One region of the Methylocystis echinoides genome, then DNA from elsewhere that is predicted to be linked to it. Evidence: riboswitches for the same ligand, from Rfam matches in the RefSeq annotation. Region 1 holds a riboswitch; the other holds the start of a gene.
The links. Region 1 has a riboswitch for fluoride ahead of RVU70_RS07990 (MFS transporter). Riboswitches for the same ligand answer to the same signal wherever they lie in the genome.
Positions count from the first base shown of each region.

Region 1 (10,071 bases):
TCGGCCGCGCTCGCCGATTTGGAAACGCCGAGTACGTCGTAGGGGTCGCGCATTTTGGTCCAATCAGCCCATGGAAGCGCCCGCCCGAAGCGGCGCGGGCGCAAATGTCTGAATTACTATGTGGGAGAAGCGCGGAGCTAACGCAAGCGCGAGCAGGGCCGAATCAAAGCTTCGTCGGCGCGCGAGCAAAGTCGTCGAGCGCCCTGCCCTCGGGGTCGAGGCGCGCGAGCGCCTCGTTCACGGCGTCGATCTCGCTCGGTTCGCCGCCGGCCATATTTTCCTCCGTCGCCCGCAAAAGGGCGCGGGCGTCGAGCTCCCAGCGCTTGAGGATTTCGATCTTCATGATTTTGGCGAGGGCCGGCGTATCGACCACTTCATGAGGCGCGTCGAAAACCGACGCCGGGGAAATCAAAGCCTTTTCGATCTCGGCGTGACCGAGCGCAGGGACTTTCATGGGGTCTTTCCTGTTTTGAAATTGTTGCGTTTTTGAACGCGCAAGCTCCCGCCCATGTTCCGGCGGCTGGACGCCTGTTGGCGTTTTGGCGTGGACACGGATTTCATCAGGCTTGACCTGCAGTCAGGTCGGACCTGACGGAGGCGGTCTTGGCGAAGAAACTGCACTGTTCCTTCTGCGGCAAGTCGCAGGACGAGATCGAGAAATTCGCCGCCGGCCCCGCCGGCGTGCATATCTGCAACGAATGCGTCGGGGTCTGCCAAGCGATTATGCACGGAGACGGCCCCGGGGCCGACCGCTCCTTCGACCCCAGGGCCTGGCCGCGGGAGCGATTGCTCGCGCTTCTCGCGCCGATCAACGCCGCCGCGGACGGCTACCGGGATCAACTTCAGGTCATGGTCGAGACCCTGCGGGAACAGGGCGTGAGCTGGTCGGAAATCGCCAAGAGCCTCGGGGTTTCGCGGCAAACGGCTTGGGAGCGCTTCTCATAGCGCGGCGCCGGCGAGGGCGTCCCACAGAAGCTTCAGATTGAGCCCGATAACTGCGACGGCGATGACGGCGGCGACGAGCGTCGTTCGCCTCGGGGCGACAAGATCGCCCATCACCTTGCGGCGGGCCGTGAAGAGAACGAGCGGAACGACGGCGAAGGGCAGGGTCACGCTCAGCACCACCTGGCTGAGCACGAGAAGCCGCGCCGTCGCGCTCTCACCGGCATAAAGCGTCACCGCAATGGCGGGCGCAATCGCGATCGCCCGCGTCACGAGCCGGCGCGTCGCGGGGGCGAGGCGAAGATGGACGAAGCCTTCCATGACGATCTGCCCGGCGAGGGTGGCGGTGACCGTCGAATTGAGCCCGCACGCAATGAGCGCCACGGCGAACAGCGTCGCCGCCACAGGCTCGCCGAGGAGCGGCGCGATGAGCCGATGCGCCTCGCCGAGCTCGGCGACGTCAGTTAGGCCCCGCGTGTGAAAGACCGCCGCCGCCAGGACGAGGATCGCGCCATTGACGAGCAATGCGAAGAACAGAGCGAGCGCGCTGTCGATCACGGCGAAGCGGATCGCCTCACGCTTCTGGCGCGTCGAGACGCCCACGGCGCGCGTCTGCACCACGAAGGAATGGAGAAAGAGATTATGCGGCATCACCGTCGCACCCAGGATGCCGAGGCCGAGATAGAGCATCTCGGGGTCGGTGACGAAGCGCGACGTGGGGACGAGCCCCCGCGCGACCTCGGCCATGTCGGGTCGGGCCATCACCAGCTGCGCTGCGAAGCAGAGACCGATCAAGGCGAGCATCGCGACGACGAACAGCTCGATCTTGCGAAAGCCGAGACGCTCGAAAGCGAGCACGAGAAACGCATCGAGCGTCGTCACGACGATTCCGATCGCCAGCGGCAGGCCGAAGAGAAGCTGAAGCCCGATCGCCGTGCCGATGACTTCGGCGAGGTCCGTTGCAAAAATCCCGGCCTCGGCGAGGATCCACAGCCCGACCGCGACGGGGAAGGGCGTATGGGCCCGGCAGGCCTGGGCGAGATCGAGCCCGGCGCCGACGCCAAGCCGCGCCGAGAGCGATTGCAGCACGACGGCCATGAGGCTCGACAGCACGGCCACGAACAGCAGGGCCGTCCCGAACTTCGAGCCGCCCGCCAGGGCCGTCGCCCAATTGCCAGGGTCCATATAGCCGGTCGCGACGAGATAGCCGGGGCCGAGAAAGACAAAGATGCGTCTAAGGAGCTTCCCGCCATCGGGGACCGCCACGGAGCGGCGCAATTCGCCGCGCATCGAACCCGCAGGCGCGGACGTCAGCATAGAACCTCCCCAGACGCGCGCCCGTTGGCGGAGGCGGGGGCGTTATGGATTGACCTTGCGCAGCAACGCTTCGAGGCCCTCGGGGAAGATGAGCTCCTGAGACGCCGCGATCTCGTCCGCCGACCACCAGCGCCAACCGAGCAGGTGCACCTTTTCTTCCGGCGTAAGGCTTTGCGGCGCAGGCGCGAACTCTTCCGTTCTGATCAGGAAATAGCGCTCGATCGCCTGGTGCCAATCTTCGCCGAGCTCCATCGGGAACTCCCGCGTCGCGACGACGGGGCCGACGTCGCCGCGCAGGAGGAGACCGGTCTCCTCGGCGACTTCCCGCCGCAGCGCCGCCTCGAACGTCTCGCCCTCCTTGAGCGCGCCGCCCGGCGTCGCCCAGAAGTGGTGATGCCCCAGCGCCAGAAAATGCGGCGACAGGCCGCCGGCGTATTGCATGAGCAGCGCACGGCCGGCCGGCTCGACGATCAGCGCCCGGGCGGCCTCGCGCCGCGGCAGCGCCACCCCGTCCCAGGGCGCTGCGATTTCCGCCCGCCCCTCCGGCCGCGCCCAATCGACGAGCGACCATTCGCCGTCGTCATAGGCGATCCAGTTCGGCGTCGCGTTCAGCACCGGATGCTCGCGCTTCTCGGAAAGCGCCTTGCCGGTGGCGATCCGCCAGGCGATGTCGAGCACGCCCGCATGGGCGACGACGAGCACCGTGAGGCCGGCGCTCTCGCGGGCGATGTCGGTCAGCACCAGGCGGACGCGGCGGGCGAATTCTTCGAGCGTCTCGCCCTCGGGCGCCGCGAAGTCGGGCTTGCGCGAGAGATAATGCGGATAGTCGTCGGCGTATTTGACCTGCACCTCGGCGTGGGTGTGGCCTTGCCAGGCGCCGTCGTCCTTCTCGCGCAGCCGCTGCGTCGCGCGAACCTCGAGCCCGCGCGACGCGGCGATGGGCGCGGCGGTGGCGAGGGCGCGGCGGAGATCGCTCGCGTAGACGCGGTCGAAATGGGCGCCGTCCAGCTCATGCGCGAGCGCCTGCGCCTGGGCGCGGCCGCGCGCATTGAGGGCAATGTCGAACTGGCCCTGGAAACGACGTTCAATATTCCAATTTGTCTCGCCGTGGCGGGCGAGACAGATGATCGTTCGGGTCATCGCTCGTCTTGGCGCGGCGCACGGGCCGCTCGCGCGCGGGCTCTCGCGCAAAATTCGCCCGCCGCGCCGTTACGCGACGGCTGTTCTGCCCTATCCCGCCGGAAAAGTCAGTCGCCTTTTGGCGAAAACGCCTGCCCTTGACTTGCGTCAATGCCGCGCGGCGTAGGTGAACTCGCCGGCGCGAATGTGGCCGGGCAGCGTCTCGACGAAGCGCGCGACCGCCTCTTCGCCATAGGTCGCGACGAGCTCGCGCAGCGCCGCCGACAACGCCGCCTGGGCGAAGGACTCGCTTTCAATTCCCGCCAAAATCGCCTCGGCGAAGGCTTCGGTCACATAGGCCAAAGCGGCGCGCTGCTGCTCGCCGCCGGTGTCGTCGAAAGTCGCTAGGTTCAGCTGCATCATGCGATGCACTTTAGACAAGGCGCCCGCCGGGCGCGACCGGCCTCTTTCCAAAAGGTTAATTCCAGCTTGCAGATAATCTTAAGGACTGCCGAATCGATAACTCACGTCGCGCGAGATTTTGGCGGCCTCGTCGAGATAACGCGCGGTCGCGTCTTTGGCGTTCTGCGTGCAGACCCGATAGGTCAGCTCATAGCCGCGGAAGCCGCGATTGAAGGCCGCGACGTATTTGTCGCGCCGCGGCCCGCTCGGCGCTTCCGCCTCGAGCAGCGCGGACATTTTGTCGCGCCAGTCGCCGCCGTCCTTCGCCTGGCAGAGATCGCGCAGAAAGGCGAGCGCGCCAAGCACTTCAGACAGCCTCATAAGCTGCCCCGCATAGGGCGGGGGCGGGGCCTCGCCGCCCGGAGCGCCGGGCTTGGCGGCGGTCTCCGGCTGCCCCTTGGCGGGCTCGCCTTTTTTCTTGGCCTTGGCGGCGGCCGCGGCGTCGGGACGTTTTTTCTCTTTCTGGGGAACGTCGCGCGCCGGGGCCGAGCGCGGCGCCGCGCGTTCGGGCCGGTCGGGGCCGAAGAGATTGTCGAAGATCCCCTGCGCCCCGGCTTCGAAGCTCAAGAGAGAGGCGCAGGCGAGCGCCAATGGGGCGACGCTGCGTCTCATGGATAGAGGCGCTCCTTGCGCCAGTCCTGGCCAGGAGCCTCACGGAAGAAGCGCAGGCGGTCGTGCAGACGGAAGGGTCGGTCCTGCCAAAACTCCATGGCGATCGGCTTGATGCGGAAGCCGCGCCAATAGGGCGGCCGCGGAATGTCGCCAATCGCATATTTCGCCGCATATGACGCCACCGATTTCTCCAGCGCGAAGCGGCTCTCGAGCGGGCGCGACTGCTGGCTGGCCCACGCCCCGATGCGCGAGTCGCGCGGGCGGCTGGCGTAATAGGCGTCGGATTCCGCCTCGCTCACCGCCTCGACCGGGCCGCGCAGGCGCACCTGACGGCGCAGCGATTTCCAGTGGAAGAGGGCCGCCGCCTTCATATTGGCGGCGAGCTGTCGCCCCTTGGCGCTCTCCGCGTTGGTGTAGAAGACGAAGCCCTCCGGGCTCCACTCCTTCATCAGCACCATGCGCGCGTCCGGCAGGCCGTCGGCGTCGGCCGTCGCCACCGCCATGGCCTCGGGGTCGTTAACTTCCTTGGCCTGCGCATCCTCAAACCATCTTCCGAAAAGATCAAACGGCTCTACGGCTTCGACAAAGTCACCCGACGTTAACGCGTTCACGGGAAAATCCTCTCCTGGGAGGCGCCTGATCCGGGCGCGGCGCGTTGGAAGGCAGCCCTTTGCAGTTCTTGAGTATCAGACATATAACCGACAGCCTCATTGCTCAATTCCCGCGCTTCGGGGCCGTTGGCGCCATCATGCTCGCCTGCGCCGCCTCTGGGTGCTCGATCGCCATTCCGATGGCGTCTTCTCCCAATTCAGCGCTGTGGCGGGGCGCGCCCGACGACGCGACCGGCTCCATCGCCAAGCCTGCGCCGAAGCTCTCCCGCCATCTCGACGCCGAAGACCTGCGCCGCGCCATGGCGGCGATGAGCACCGCGCTCGATCCGCAAGGCTCCGGGGCGAGCGTTCATTGGGACAATCCGCAGACTGGCGCCAAGGGCTCCTTCACGCCGCTTGGACAGGCCTATCCGCTCGACGGCAAAATCTGCCGCGCCTTTGTCGCCGACATAGAAGCGGGCGAGACCGACGAGAAATTGCAAGGCGCCGCCTGCCGAGAGAAGTCGGCCGACTGGGCGCTGACCGAGGCCAAGCTCCGGAAAATCTAATTCTTGCGGTCGATCAGCCACAGCGCCGCGACGAAAAACCCCTTTGAGATCGGCAGAAAGAGCAGCGTGGCGACGATCGTCACGACCACGAGAATCGCCGCCTCCTGCCAATAGGGCATGAGTTCGCCGCGCTCGAGGACGATGAGCAACGGCACGACGATATGGGCGACGAGGCCGATGGTGAGCCACGCCGGGCCGTCGTCGGCGTCCAATCCCTCGAAGGTCTCGCCGCAATGCGCGCAGCGGTCCCGACGTTTCAGGTAGCCTTGAAAAATGCGCCCTTCGCCGCAGCGGGGGCATTTCATCGACGCGCCGCGCCACAGCGTCAGGGGCGCCGAGGCTGCGGCGCGCGGGGAAAGGTCTTTCTCGGTCATAAGGCTTTGTTCACCTTCGGCGGGCGCGAATCAAGGGGGCCCGATTCGACCCCGTTTTGTGCGCCTTTTCTTCTCCCGGCTCCCAAAACGGGGCGCCCCCGCGACCGAGCCGCTAAAGCGTCCGATAAGGTTTCTCATTCACGCCGCGCGGGGTAACCTTTCATCTAAAGCCATTTGGAGCCAGACATGTCCGAGCCCTTCGGCAAGCGCCGCCTCATTGTGACCAGTCTTCTCGCGCTGCTCGTCATCCCGGTCTTTTTCCTGTCGGTGCGCGCCTTCGCCGCCTGGCGGGCGGGCTATGGCTGGGAGGAGATGGACTGGGACGGCAAGGGGCATACGACCGTCCTCGACTTTCTCAAGGCCGCCGAAATCGGCAAGCGGCCGGTGCTGGTCAACGACCGCAGCTGCGTCGAATATTACCTGCATCGCGACGGAATCATCGTGAAGACCGCTTGCCCCTAGCCCCCCGCGGCCGGGCGCTTGGCCGCTGCGCGCATCAGGCTGAGGCATTCGAAGGTCGACGCCATGTCGAGGGCGGTCAGGCCGAGCCCGGTCTCGAACAGCGGGTCGGCCCCCGCCGCCAAGAGCCGCGCGACCGCGCGCGCCCGGCCCGAAGAGGCGGCGAACATCAGCGGCGTCGCGCCCGTGGCGTTGACATGCTGCACGTCGATCCCGGCGGCGATGAGCAGCTCGATGGTCTCGATGTTTTCGGTGACGCAGGCGAGCCACAGCGCCTGATTGCCGTCTGCGTTCTCGGCGTCGAGATCGGCGCCCGCGTCGAGGAGCTCCTGCGCCAGCGCCGCCGTCGCGCGCCGCGCCGCGACCATCAGCGGCGTCGCGCCGTCGCCGTTGCGGCCATTGACCTCGTCCGGCCCGAAGCCGTGTTCGGTGAGAAAGTCGCGCAGCGCGTCGCTCGGCATGATGTCGCTTTCGTCTTGTCTGGTTGGCCGGATCGGCTCGAGAGATGCGAAGTCGGGGCCAGTCGCCCCCGCCATTGCCATTCGGGCCGGTCTGCGCTAGCTCGACGCGTCATTTGAAACGCGTCCTCATGGCCCGTCGGCCGTTTTTCGTCCCCCAAGGAACGCGCGATCCGGAGCTCTCCCGCATGAAACTGCCCAATCAGTTCTATCGTCCGCTGGCCATTGGCGCGCCGTCGCCCTATCGCGAGCTTCCGGTCAAGGTCGAGCGGATGATCCATTTCGTGCCGCCGCATGTCGAGAAAATGCGGGCGAAGGTTCCGGACATCGCCAAGCAGGTCGACGTGGTGCTCGGCAATCTCGAGGACGCCATCCCCGCCGACGCCAAGGAAGCCGCGCGCGCCGGCTTCATCGACATGGCCAAGTCCACGGATTTCGGCTCCACGGGCCTGTGGACCCGCATGAACGCCTTGAACAGCCCCTGGGCGCTCGACGACATGATCGAGATCGTCGGCGCCGTCGGCGACAAGCTCGACGTCGTCATGCTCCCCAAGGTCGAAGGTCCCTGGGACATCGCCTATCTCGACCAGCTTCTGGCCCAGCTCGAAGCGAGAAACAGCGTCCAGAAGCCCATTCTGATCCACGCCATTCTGGAGACGGCGGAGGGCGTGAAGAACGTCGACGCCATCGCCGCGGCCTCGCCGCGCATGCATGGCATCAGCCTCGGCCCGGCCGATCTCGCGGCCTCGCGCGCCATGAAGACCACGCGCGTCGGCGGCGGCCACCCGGAATATAAGGTGATCGCCGACGCCGATCCGGGCGCGGGCCTGCGGGCGAGCTTCCAGCAGGATCTGTGGCACTACACCATCGCCAAAATGGTCGACGCCTGCGCCTCCGCCGGCATCAAGGCCTTCTACGGCCCCTTCGGCGATTTCTCCGACGCGCCGGCCTGCGAGGCCCAGTTCCGCAACGCCTTCCTGCTCGGCTGCGCGGGCGCCTGGTCGCTGCATCCGACGCAGATCGACATCGCCAAGCGCGTCTTCTCGCCCGATCCGAAGGAAGTCGCTTTCGCCAAGCGCGTGCTCGACGCCATGCCCGACGGCACCGGCGCGGTGATGATCGACGGCCGCATGCAGGACGACGCCACCTGGAAGCAGTGCAAGGTCGTCGTCGACCTCGCCAAGCAGGTCGCCGCCAAGGACGCCGATTTCGCCAAGATCTACGGCTTGTAATTTCGGCTGAGCGCCGAGGCGCCGGTTGACAGGCCCCCGCCTTGCGGCGCTAAACTCGCGGCAGGCGATGGGGTTCGCCTTGTAACCGCCCTCGGGGCCGATGACTCCTGTTTGGCCAGCCGCCAGTCGGAGTCTGTCGTGCAAAACCCAATCAACGCAAATACGATCCGCCTCTCCGCCGCCGGGCGCCGGAGGGGCCCCTGATGCTTACCGTCGACGAGAAGCTCACGGGCTGGCGCTTCCTGCTGTTCAACGTCGCCGTCGCCGTCGGCAACGTCATCGCCCTTTCGAATGTGCCGGGTTACACGGTGCTCGTGCCCTATGCGGCCGGGAGCCTGCAGGGCGTCAATCCGAGCTTCGGCACCTGGGGCACCACCGACCACATGATGGGCGTCGTCCTGGGCCTGCCGCTCGCGCGCTGGCTCGCGGGGCGCTATGGCGACTACCGGGTCTACTGCTGGGCCTTCGTCGCCTATGCGGTCTTTTCCTTCGCCTGCGCCACGAGCGAAACCATCTGGTTCTTCGTGCCGATGCGCTTCCTGCTCGGGCTGGCGGGCGGGATCATCCTGCCGCTCGGGCAGACGCTCGTCTTGACCGAGCTTCCCGAGAAATATCGCGTTTACGGGGTCGCCTGGTGGGGCGTGCTCAGCATGGCGCCCTTCACGCTGGGCGTCTTCATGGGCGGTTTCTGGGCGGAGTATGTCGACTGGCGGATGCTGTTTTACTCGAACATCATTCTGGGCTTGCCCATCGCCGGTCTGGTTTTCGCGCTGTTCTACGGCCGCCCTGTCAAGCGCAGAATCGTGCGCTTCGACGCGGTCGGCTTTGCGCTGATCGCCGTCACCCTCGTCGGCGTGCAGACCATTCTCAATCAGGGCAACGACTTCGACTGGTTCGGCTCGGCCGTTCTCGGCGCGGTCATGGTCGTCGTGGTCGTCGCCTTTCCGGCCTTCATTCTGTGGGAGCTCGGCGAGCGCAATCCGGCGCTCGACGTCAGGCTGTTTCGCCACCGCAATTACGCGGTCGCGACCTTCTGCTCAGTCGCCGGCTTTCTCGTCATTCAGGGCACATTGTCGGTCTTCGTCGGGCAATTGCAGACGCTGCTCGGCTATACCTCCTCGCTGGCCGGCCTCGTCTATCTCACCATGGCCGTCTTCGCCGCGCCCGTCGTCTCGGTCGTGCACCTGCTCACGAAGCACATCGAGCTGCGCTATCTCGCGAGCCTCAATTTCATCGGCTTCGCGGTGACGCTGACCTGGCTCGGCGAATATGACAAGGTCGCCTCCTTCGACCAGATCACGGCGCCGATGCTGTTCTTCGGCTTTTTCCTCGCCACCTTCTTCGCGCCGCCCGCCGCGATCGCCGTGCAGGGGCTCCCCGGCAAAAAGCTCATTCGCGCGGCGGAGGAGCTCGCCATGCTGCGCACGGCTTTCGGCGCCTATGGCATCACCTCGCAGGCCGTCGTGCAATTTCGTCGCGCGCCCTTTCATCAGCTGGGCATGGCGGATCAGTTGGGCGGCCGCCGTTTCCCGTCGCTCGACGTTCTGGGCGCGCTCATGAGCAAGCTGCAGGATCTCGGCATGAGCGAAGCGGTGTCGCGGCTGCAGGTTTCGCGGTTGATGCGGCAGCAGTCGCTGCTGCTCGCCCTCGATGACGCCTTCTATTTCGGCGCCTTCATTTTCGTCTGCCTTGCCGCCATCATCTGGCTCGCGCGGCCCGCGCATCTCGACAAGCCTGCGAAAAAGCCCACCCTCACCGAGCTCCAAGCCGAGGAGTTGATGGAGCAGCCGTGAATCGCGGCGCTGCTTTCCCTCTCGCCGTGCGCCGCGCGCGCGCGCGTCACGACCGCACGTCGGAGGTCTCGAGCGCCTTCTCGACCTGTTCTTCCCGCGCCACGGCGCCGTCGTCTCGCGGCAGCAGGTGACGGGGCAGGAAAT
Region 1 is NZ_CP156084.1:1,644,614-1,654,684, forward strand. Features, by position in the region: gene RVU70_RS07925 (J domain-containing protein) at 1-53, opposite strand, end outside; gene RVU70_RS07930 (hypothetical protein) at 164-454, opposite strand; gene RVU70_RS07935 (ClpX C4-type zinc finger protein) at 604-945, shown strand; gene RVU70_RS07940 (Nramp family divalent metal transporter) at 940-2,259, opposite strand; gene RVU70_RS07945 (histidine phosphatase family protein) at 2,302-3,399, opposite strand; gene RVU70_RS07950 (hypothetical protein) at 3,547-3,801, opposite strand; gene RVU70_RS07955 (TIGR02301 family protein) at 3,880-4,452, opposite strand; gene pdxH (pyridoxamine 5'-phosphate oxidase) at 4,449-5,063, opposite strand; gene RVU70_RS07965 (RT0821/Lpp0805 family surface protein) at 5,132-5,611, shown strand; gene RVU70_RS07970 (DUF983 domain-containing protein) at 5,608-5,985, opposite strand; gene RVU70_RS07975 (hypothetical protein) at 6,172-6,447, shown strand; gene RVU70_RS07980 (ankyrin repeat domain-containing protein) at 6,444-6,905, opposite strand; gene RVU70_RS07985 (CoA ester lyase) at 7,091-8,134, shown strand; fluoride riboswitch at 8,189-8,251, shown strand; gene RVU70_RS07990 (MFS transporter) at 8,338-9,927, shown strand; gene RVU70_RS07995 (cation:proton antiporter) at 9,974-10,071, opposite strand, start outside.

Region 2 (10,071 bases), on a different replicon from region 1:
AAACCCGGTCCCGCCGAATACGACGATGGAGCGCTCCTCCCTGGTCGCCATGGTTCAGATTCGTCCTGCTTAAGGCGTAGCAGCCCGCATCGTACAACTATGGTGGCCTGCATCGCGCGCCAACTGTGCGCGCGTTGTCGCATCGCCGTCAGCAAGGCTTGTCATCACCGCTCCTCGGATGGCGCCTTGGAAGGTGGTGTCGGCGTCTGCCATACCGGTAGCACGGTAGTCGGAGAGATATCCCGCGCAAAGCTAAAGTGCTCGAACCTCGCGGAAGCGGGGCCGGTATCTCGCAGCGAAACCGAAATCGACAGGAGGGAGACGTTTTTGAAGCGTCCGAGCCCAATATTTGATTCGACGAATAACGTTTAGGCTTGAGCGATGGCTGACATCGAAGAATTCAGCATGGCCGCCCACGCGGCCGAAGAGTGAATTTCTGAGCTAGCGCAACGCCTCTGCTGGCGCAACCGAGAAACTTTTAGAAAGTCTTGTCGCGACGGTGCACGCGCTGTGACAGCCTCCTTGCCACCGGCGTCCTGACCTCTGCCTCGCCGAACATTTTGCGCTCCAGGCCGCACCGGCTCAGAGGCGGATCGCGCATGCGGATTGCGCTTGAAAAGGTCATAAGAAACGTCAACGCCGATTGACAGCATGGCCGCCTTGCGGAAGGCGATCTTCGTCCCGACTTCGGTAGCCGTTCAGGTGACGCCGCGGACTTGGGAATCGCGCTTGGACATTGCAGAACTCGTCTGTCCCGAACTTGGCGGTGAAATTCTGCCGATACGCCACTCGATGTAAGCACTAGCGGTAGCTCTTTCACGGCGCCTGAGGAACAGCGCCGGGCCCAGCGGGGTTAGACCGGGCAAGCGGGGCCGACAAAGAGGAAGCATCTATGAGGAAGACACCGTTCTTGACGGGCGCGGCGCTGCTGGTGCTGTTCGCCGCGCAGCCGATGCTAGCGCAGACATCGACCCAGACGACTCCTGGGACCCAACGCCAGGACATGACCGATCAGGGCGCGCGCAATGTGGACGCGGCGACGAAGGACTTCATTCGCAAGGCCTGGAACATCGACAATTTCGAACTCCGGGCCGGCCAGCACGCGCTGAACAAGACCAACAATCAGGCAATTCGTGATTACGCCACGATGATTGTCGCCGACCACAACAATGCGGAAGCCGAACTGAAACCCATTGTGGACGCCGTGGGCATGACCATGCTCACGGCGCCGGGCTCGCTCGATGAAGAGCATCAGAGCAAGCTCGACAAGCTGGGTGGCCTCAATGGCGCGCAGTTCGACGAACAATTCCGCCAGCAGCAGATCGACGGTCATGAGCGCGCGCTGACGCTTTTCCGGGATTACGCGAAGAACGGCATGAACGCCGAATTGAAAAACTGGGCCCAGCGCTCCGTTTCGATGCTGGAGCGCCATCTGGATCAGGCCAAGGCGCTGCCGCGGGGCACCGAGAAGGGCGCTAGCGCCGATTAGACCGCCTCCGGCTCTTTCCCAATCGTACAAAAATTCCGGGCTCCCCGAAGGGAGCCCGGAATCATTTTTACTTCAGCCGTCGCGGGCGTCTTACCGTCGATGACGTCGTACTTGGGGCCTTGCCGCCCACGGAAGGAGCGGCCTCGTCTTTCGCCTCGCTCCAACGTTCCGCGTTGGTATTTCTGACTGCCTCGAGATCTCGGCTCAACGTTCGAGCAAACTGCTGCGCCCATAACTCGAGGGTCGTCACGATCGAGGCTCCCGACATCCCATGACCTGACCCTCTCAGCGCATCATGTGAGCCAAGGAGGCAGAATTCTCACAGATCGCAATTGTAATGCTTTTCTAATGGGCCGTTTTTCGTCAAGTCCCTCTGATCTCGTCGCCAGGATCATGCTTCTGTCCGTGGTCAGCAAGAGCGCCGCCACAGCGTCAGCCCGAAATAGGCGCCTATCGTGCCGGACTTTGCAAACCGCGACGGATCATCCACCGCCGAGCGATAGGTCAGCGCAACTAGGGCGCCGACGCCTGGTGTGCTCATCAATCTCCGGCAAACCCTGTCGGCGCGCGCGATCTTCAGCATCTCGCGATGGAGCCTGGTGAACTCGTTCCACAACGCCATCCGCGCAGCCAGCATCGCGCCAATGACCGTCTCCAAGATGGCGTGGCCGGCCGTCAGTTCCCGGATGCGTGCCTCAAACCGTCCTCGACTGACTTCGCCGACCTTGAGCCCGTGGCCTCGTAGGATGCCGCGAATGCTGAGTTCGACATCGAGAAGCTTGCCTTGCAAGAGCTTACGTCCAGCGAGAAGGGCGCGGGTATCCTTACAAGGTGCTAATTTTACGTGAACCGGACGGTACCATTCAATTCGCAGAAGCTGAGCGATGCCCCGCGCATCTTCCGGTCGGTCTTCACCGTCATGGCGGAGAGCGCCGCTTTCACGTGTCGCGTTTCCAACAACTCCGAATCGCGTCCGGCTGCCATAAGACCGGCATGCAACCATTGCGATAACGGCCCAGCTCCGAACCCGATGCGGCTGACAGGCAAGCCCAACTCGTCAAAATGCCGAACAAGCGCCTCGGGTTCACTGGCGACCTTGACCTCACGAACGACTTCGTCAGCCGTATCCACCACGCACACGCTGCTCTCTTTCAAAGACACGTCGACTCCGGCAAAATATTCCACGACTGTTTCTCATGGATGCTTGGAGCCTATCGCTCGGACTCCGTTCCAAACACCATCATACTGAGGTACAGCCACCCAATCTGGCTAGCCCGCGAGGCCCGGCCCATTACGGGATCTAAGAGGCGCTCCATATTGGGACGGCTGCTCCGAATAGCCACGTTGCCGAATTTCCGGCGAAGAGTTGTCTAACAACCCTGTATCCGCTCCCCAACGCTTTGTGAGATAGCCCCCGAAAATTGCGAGGCAATGTTGGCGTTGGCGCGCGCTCGGGGGTTCCGGCATATCGTGCGCGTGCACCCACTTCTTGACCGTCCGCCAAGCAATGCCCATCTCCAGGGCGATCCAACCGGAAAAGGCACGAAAAGTGAGGCAAACCCCGTTCAGGCGCGAATCCGGTCCACTATGCTTGCAGTGACAAAAGGCGAAACAGGACTTGAATGAAGCCGAGAAAAGCCGATGAAACTACGACGATCGACCGTCTGATTGGTGCCGTTCTGAAGCCGCATATCAGGGATTCGGCGCATGTCACCATATTGGCGAACCCCTCATCTCCGGTCCCATCTCCATCAGGAGCCTTTGCCTTATTTTACATGATCTTGTGATAAACGCCTCGGATTATGGAGCGCTCTCCACGCTGCCCGGTCGAGATAGTCTGGAAAAAAGTCGAGGATCGATCCCTTCGCCTGACTTGCGGGCGGCCTTGACCGTCTTCCTTGATCGTCAACACGGGGGTTGCGCTGCCTGCCGATGTTCTGGCTCGCGATCCGCTTACAAGCATATTGAAGAAGCCCGAGCTCCCAAGGAAGGTGGTCGAGAGTCTTCCTCGCTGATGGAGGGCCTGTGAGAGTCTATCGGCAAGAAGCCGCGCGCGTCGACCGCTTCCTCGAAGCCCTCACACTGGGGAGTCCGCGCCATCTCGACCCGCTCGAGACCAACGTGAGAAGCCGTTGAGAACGTCGAAGCATGTTCGTCGATGCAAGATTGACCTAATCGGGAAGACGACTGCCAGTTTGCTGCGTATCGTGTCGCGCATCAGGGCTCTGGTCGTCCTTGTCCTCCAGGAGGGCCGCGATCCACTGGACGCTTGGAAAGTGGTTGCAAAGAACGACCGCCGCCGATGTCAGGGGCACCGCGATCAGCGCCCCGGCGACGCCCCATATCCAGCTCCATACCGAGAGCGCCAATATTACGGCCATGGGCGTCAGGGAGAGACTCTTTCCCTGAAGGGTTGGCGCGACGAAATTGCTGATGACGATCTGGACGAGCGAAAATCCCCCAAACACGACCGCTGGCATCGCCCAGCCGCCGAACTGGATCACCGCATAGAGCGTTGGCGGGACGATTCCGACAAAATTTCCCACGATCGGGATGTAATTGAGCAGGAAGTTGAGAAGCGCCCACACGAGAGCAAGATCGAGCCCCAGCACGAGGGACAGGACCAGAGTCGCGGCCCCCGTAATTGCGCTTGTGATCGTTGTGACCCAGAGATACTGGCGAACCTTCACGGCAATCAGTTCAGCGGCGTCGACAAGCTCGCGACTCCGTTTCCCATCGGTCTGCCGATCGATCTTGTGACGAATCCTTCCAACCTCGGGAAGACCGAAGACCACCAATATCCCGATGATGCCGATATAGACGATTATGTTATAGGCGCTCCCAAGCGCCTTTTCCGCCATGCCTATCACACGGCTGAAATTTCCGGCGCTGCCGATCGAGCCGCCCCAGCTTCGGACCCAGTCCGAAAGGCTTTGGTAAAGCTGTTGGAGCTTGTCGGAGTTTTCCGTGAACGCCTGCGCGACTCGAGCCACAGAAAAGGAAATCGCGCCAGCGAAGGCGGCGAGGACGGCGAACAGGACAAGAACCGTTCCGAGGTTGCTGAGCGTTGGTGGGAAGTATCGTTCGAGCCATGGTTTTACCGGCCATACTGCGGCGATCACAACAGCCGCGGCGGCGAGCGGCATTGTGACGGCATAGGTCTGGCGAAGTGCGAAGCCGACGAGCAGGAACGCGATAATCGCCAGCAACCGCGTCTGCGCGGCCTGATGCGAATCAACCATCCTGTCTTCTCCGTCGTCGCCTGCAGCATATGATCACGGCGCCCACTGTCGCGCCTGGGGCCCATTTTCGGAGGGCGGGGCCTTCGCGCGCTTGCGCTGAGACGACATTGGGCTCCCAACGGACGGCGGCCAGCCCTCGCGTTGCAGCTTCCGGTCTCCGTCCGCTTCCTCCGTCTGATCGTGGAAAAGAATCTGGTAAGTTGGAAATGGCATGTCTACGCCAGCAGCGGTCAGCGCCGGCGCAATCGCACGGTAGACCTCGTCCGTGAGCCTGTAGGCGAGAAGCGGCCGCTGCGCCATAGTCGGGGCGATCATGGAAACGAGCCCCGCCGCCGGCAGGAAGATGATGTAGACCTCCGGATGACCGAAAAACCAGAAGAGATGTTGCCACAGCAGCGGATCGCCGCCGCGCGCCGCGGTAAAGAAGGGCCAGCCGAAAGCGCGTTCGATTTCAAGCAGCAGCGTCGCGAGAATGACGGCCGGAAAGACGATCATGCCCGCGAAGACGAGCATGGACCAGGCGAAGATCGGCAATTTACCTACCAAATTTTGTAGACCCGCCCGCGCCCGTCGACTTTCTCCGAGACGATGGTGAGCCCGAGCTTTTTCTTCAGAGCCCCAGCGAAGGCGCCTCGGACTGTGTGCTGCTGCCAGCCGGTCGCCTCGGCGATCTCGGCGATGGTCGCACCAGTCTTGCGCTGGAGTATGGCGATCATGGTCGCCTGTTTCGTGCCTTCGCGCGGCGTCCGTTCCGTGGGGACACGGGGCGCTTTGGGCGTGGCTTTGGGGGACGGCGCGGCGCTCGTAGCTGTCTTCGCCTTCTTCGCGCCCTTGGGCGATCTTCGGCTTCTTCGCCGTCTGGGATTCCAAGCCGATCGCGGCGAGCCCCGCGTCGGTGATCGCCAGCGTGACGCCGTGCCCATTGCCGGTTTCGCGCCAGGCGGTTTCGCTGGCGCAAACCTTGGCGTCGATCTCTTCGAGCGGCCCCCTCTTGATGAGGCTGCCGACGACGATCTTTACGGCGCCGCCCTTGAGGCGCGCGGGCAGCGGCAGTGCGATGCGCTCGGGATGTTCAGCTGCTTTCGAGAGGATGATCAGCTGGGTATTGGAAAGCTGGGTCATTGTGGGCTCCTTCAGCCGGAGATGGCGAGGATCGCCACCTTCTACAGGCTGAAGCCCGCGATCGGAGCGGGCGGGAGCCGGAGTGTTGGAGTGGCGCGTTATTCGGCGAAGCGGGAGGGAGACAACGCAACCCGCGCCGCCAGCGCCTCCACGCTCCACTCTGCGCCGGGATCGGCGTGCACGTGCCGCACCGCCTCTGATATCTTTGGGTCCGCCAGCCCTCGAAACCAGCCGGCGTCTCGCGCGCGCTGGCTTTGCTGAAATGAACGAATCGCCTCGGCGCAGAGCACTTCCAAAAGCCGCTGAGCGGTAAAGCCATTGCGGGAACGCCGCCCGCACTCCGCCGCCAGCATCGCCGCGCGGCGCCGGCGAGCGCCGGGCTTGGCCCCGGCCCCTCCCGCCTGGACTTTGAACGCGGGCGGCAGGGCGCCCAACTGCGGGTTGAGCGGAGGCGCTCGCATGACGAAGGCGCCGCAGATCAGCTCCGTCGCCCCCGGCTCGTCCTTTGGCGTTCCATTTCGGTTGGTGTCGCTTAAGATCGCTTCCAACACGGCCGACGGCGCGGCAATAGTCGATGCGCCGACCCGCCCGGCAGCAGCAAGAGCTCGGGCGTCGCACTTTATTTCTAGAGCCGGCTTGCGCATGCGGTCGTCTACGCCGTCGGAGCGCCGTTTGCCTGAGCTGACGAGCATCCAAACCGCAACTGACGCCGACCTAACGGATGTTGACAAGAATACTTCCCTGCGGCTTATAAATCGGTGAAGGCGATGGAGTTCGCCTTGTAACCGCCCTTGGGGCTGATGACTCCTGCTTGCGCATGCACGCTAGGAGTCCGCTTTGAACAAGCCCCTGTTTCCCCTCCGATTACGCCTGAAATGGCACTGCTCTCGCTCGGATTGGGCGGGAACATGACAGCCGTTGAGGAAGACCGGCTAACCGGTTGGCGGTTTGTCCTTTTCAATGTGGCGATCGCTGGCGGCAACATCATCGCCCTCTCAAATGTCCCCGGCTACACGGTGCTCGCCCCCTACGCGGCCGGCAGCCTCCAGGGCGTCACGCCCAGTTTTGGCACGTGGGCGACGACCGACCACATGATGGGGATCGTGCTCGGCCTGCCCTTCGCCCGCTGGCTGTCGGCACGGTACGGAGACTACCGGGTTTATGTCGCTGCATTTATCGCCTATGCGGTTTTTTCCCTCGCTTGCGCCTGGAGCGAAACCATTTGGTTCTTCGTGCCGGCGCGCTTCCTGTTGGGGCTTGCAGGCGGGGTGCTTCTCCCCATCGGCCAGGGCCTCGTCCTAAATGAACTCCCCGAGAAATTCCGCACCTACGGGGTCGCCTGGTGGGGCGTGCTCAGCATGGCGCCTTTTACCCTTGGCGTCTTCATGGGCGGCTTCTGGGCGGAGTATTTCAACTGGCGGATGCTTTTTTATTCAAATGTGGTCTTTGGCTTGCTCATTGCCGGAGTTATTGGCGCTCTGCTTTATGGCCGCCCTTACAGCCGGCGCATCACGCGTTTCGACACCGTCGGCGTGTTGTTGATCGCCTTCACCCTGGTCGGGATTCAGACAATATTCAATCAGGGCAATGACTTCGACTGGCTCGGGTCAACTTTTCTGACAATCGTCCTGATCGCCGTCGTCATCGCTCTCCCGACATTCATCATCTGGGAGCTGGGTGAGCGGCGCCCGGTTCTGGACATTCGCCTCTTCGCTCATCGCAACTACGCCGTCGCGACTTTTTGCTCCGTCGTCGGCTTCCTCTTCATTCAGGGCATGCTGTCGGTCTTTGTCGGACAGCTTCAGTTACTGCTGGGCTACACCTCGTCAGGCGCAGGTGTTGTCTATCTTACCATGGCCCTGCTCGCTGTGCCTCTCGTCGCGGTCGTGCACCTGCTCGTCCGGCACATTGATTTGCGCCTTTTCGCCAGCCTGAATTTTCTCGGCTTCTCGGTGACCATGACCTGGCTGGGCCTGTTCGATAAGCCCGCGTCGTTCGACCAGATCACTGTGCCGATGACTTTCTTCGGCTTCTTCCTGGCGACGTTTTTCGCGCCTCCCGCCGCCATCGCCGTCCAAGGTCTTGCGGGCTCGCAGCTGATCCGCGCCGCAGAGGAGCTTGCGATGTTGCGCACAGCCGCCGGCGCCTATGGCATCACTCTGCAAGGGGTCATGCAGTTCCGCCGAACGCCCTTCCACCAACTGGACCTCGCCGACCAACTTGGCGGTCGGCGTTTCCCCTCGCTCGACCTTCTCCCGCAGCTTTTGGACAAGCTGCAAGGGCTGGGCATGAGCGAATCCGTCGCGCGGGCGCAGGTTTCTCGCCTCATTCGCCAGCAAGCGCTGCTGATGGGACTCAACGACGCTTTCCTCACAGGGGCGCTCGCCTTCTTTGGCCTTGCGATTTTTGTTTGGTTGGCAAAGCCCAAGAAGCCCGCGCCGAAGCCAAGCTTGAAGCTCCTCCGCGCTGAAGAACTCATGGAAGAGCCCTGATGCTTTGGCTGAATTCAACGGAACTCCACGCGTGATCCGCCGCTTGCAGAGATCCATCCCTGTCGCAGCGGCGGTCGCGTCGTTGGGGGGCTGCATGCCCACAGCGCAGGAGCAACGCGCGGAATTCATGGAGCCGCCGCCAATGAGGCGAACAATCGCGGCTTCCGGTGTGAAGAGCGTCAGCGCGGAAAACGGTTGGCCAAGTCAACAATGGTGGAAATCCTTCCGCTGCGCCGACCTCGACGGCGTCATGGAAAAGGCGCTGCTGGACAATCAGGGCTTGAGGAAGGCCGCCGACACCCTGAAAGACGCCGAGGCGGCCGTCGACATCGCAGGCTCGCGCCTGACGCCCTATGTCGAGGCCGATCTCTCCTACAAACAGTATCGTTACGCCGAGCGCGGCGTCGCCGCCGGGCTCAATCCGCTGCAGGGAGGAAAACATAAATCTGCCGCCTTCCTCAACCCGATTTCCGCCAAATGGGAACTGGACTTTTGGGGCAAGAACCGCGCCTTGCTCGACGCCGCCATCGGCGACGCGCTGGCGCAGGCGGGAGAGCTTGAACAAACTCGCTTACTGCTGACAACGAGCGTCGCGCGCGCCTATCTTCGCGGCTATATTCTGGGCGAACAGCTCAAACTTGCCAAAGAGCTGACCGGCATGCGCCGTGAACTCCGCCAGCTCGCTGAAACGCGCTACCAAACGGGCATCGAAATCCTCGACGTTGTCCAGATTGCCCGGAGCAATGAAGAGTCGGCCGTTCGCCGCGAGGCCTCGCTGACGGCGGCGATCGAGATACAGGAAAACGCGCTGGCGCGCCTCATGGGGGAGGGGCCCGACGTGGCGCGCGGTCTCTTCGTCCGCCGGCAGACCGTCTCGCCCGCACAGCCCGCTCTGCCGAGGGAACTCCCAATCGAATTGCTCGCTCACCGCCCGGACCTTATGGCGGCGCTCCGTCGTGCCGAGGCCTGGGCGGACCGCATTCATGCCGCAAAGGCCTTGTTTCTACCCTCGATTGACCTCTCGGTCTCGGCGGGGCTCGAAGCTTCCGTCACCTCCACCCAATTCGCCAAGCTCGGCGGCTACCTCTTCAACCCCGGCGCCATGGTCTACAGCGTCACGCCGGGGTTGCATCTGCCGATCTTTCAGGGTGGCAAGCTCACCGGCAATCTCGAAACCCAGCGCGCCGATTACGACCAGGCGGTCGATACCTACAATGAGACGCTGCTCACCGCCGCGCAGCAGGTCGCAGATGCGCTCGCCACCCTGAAGAGGGCCAAGGCCGAGTACGAGTCGCAAGGACGCTTCATCAAGGCGCGCCGCGCCGCGGTCCAGCTTGCCCGCATCCGACTCCAGGGCGGCCTGCAGGACCGGCGGGAATTTGTGCAGCTATACGCCGACACGCTTGACGCTGTCTTTATCCAGCGCGGCATGGAAGGCGACCGACTCATCGCGACGGTGGATCTCATGCAGGCTCTCGGTGGCGGCTATGACGCCGGCCCGCAAGCCTATGAGCCGAGGCCGGCGCCAGAGACCGATCCGATCACGCCGGTGGTCGACGTCGTGCAATCGCTGGGAGGAGGCTGACTTGACCGTGGAACAGACGGGTGCCCCGCGCTCCCGCAAAAGCATACGCGCGCGCCGCAATTTCCTGCTCAAGGCTTTGGCGGTTGGCGTGGTCGTTGGCGTGTTGGCGGCCGCCTTCCGCTATCTGACCTATGATCGCGA
Region 2 is NZ_CP156085.1:180,826-190,896, reverse strand. Features, by position in the region: gene RVU70_RS19575 (complex I NDUFA9 subunit family protein) at 1-51, opposite strand, end outside; gene RVU70_RS19570 (DUF4142 domain-containing protein) at 911-1,489, shown strand; partial or broken gene RVU70_RS19565 (IS110 family transposase) at 1,920-2,674, opposite strand; gene RVU70_RS19560 (AI-2E family transporter) at 3,661-4,698, opposite strand; partial or broken gene RVU70_RS19555 (cbb3-type cytochrome c oxidase subunit I) at 4,999-5,274, opposite strand; gene RVU70_RS19550 (DUF3489 domain-containing protein) at 5,271-5,447, opposite strand; gene RVU70_RS19545 (cupin domain-containing protein) at 5,952-6,497, opposite strand; fluoride riboswitch at 6,608-6,670, shown strand; gene RVU70_RS19540 (MFS transporter) at 6,654-8,345, shown strand; gene RVU70_RS19535 (efflux transporter outer membrane subunit) at 8,377-9,930, shown strand; gene RVU70_RS19530 (HlyD family efflux transporter periplasmic adaptor subunit) at 9,932-10,071, shown strand, end outside.
Region 2: another riboswitch for fluoride. It lies ahead of RVU70_RS19540 (MFS transporter); the one in region 1 lies ahead of RVU70_RS07990 (MFS transporter).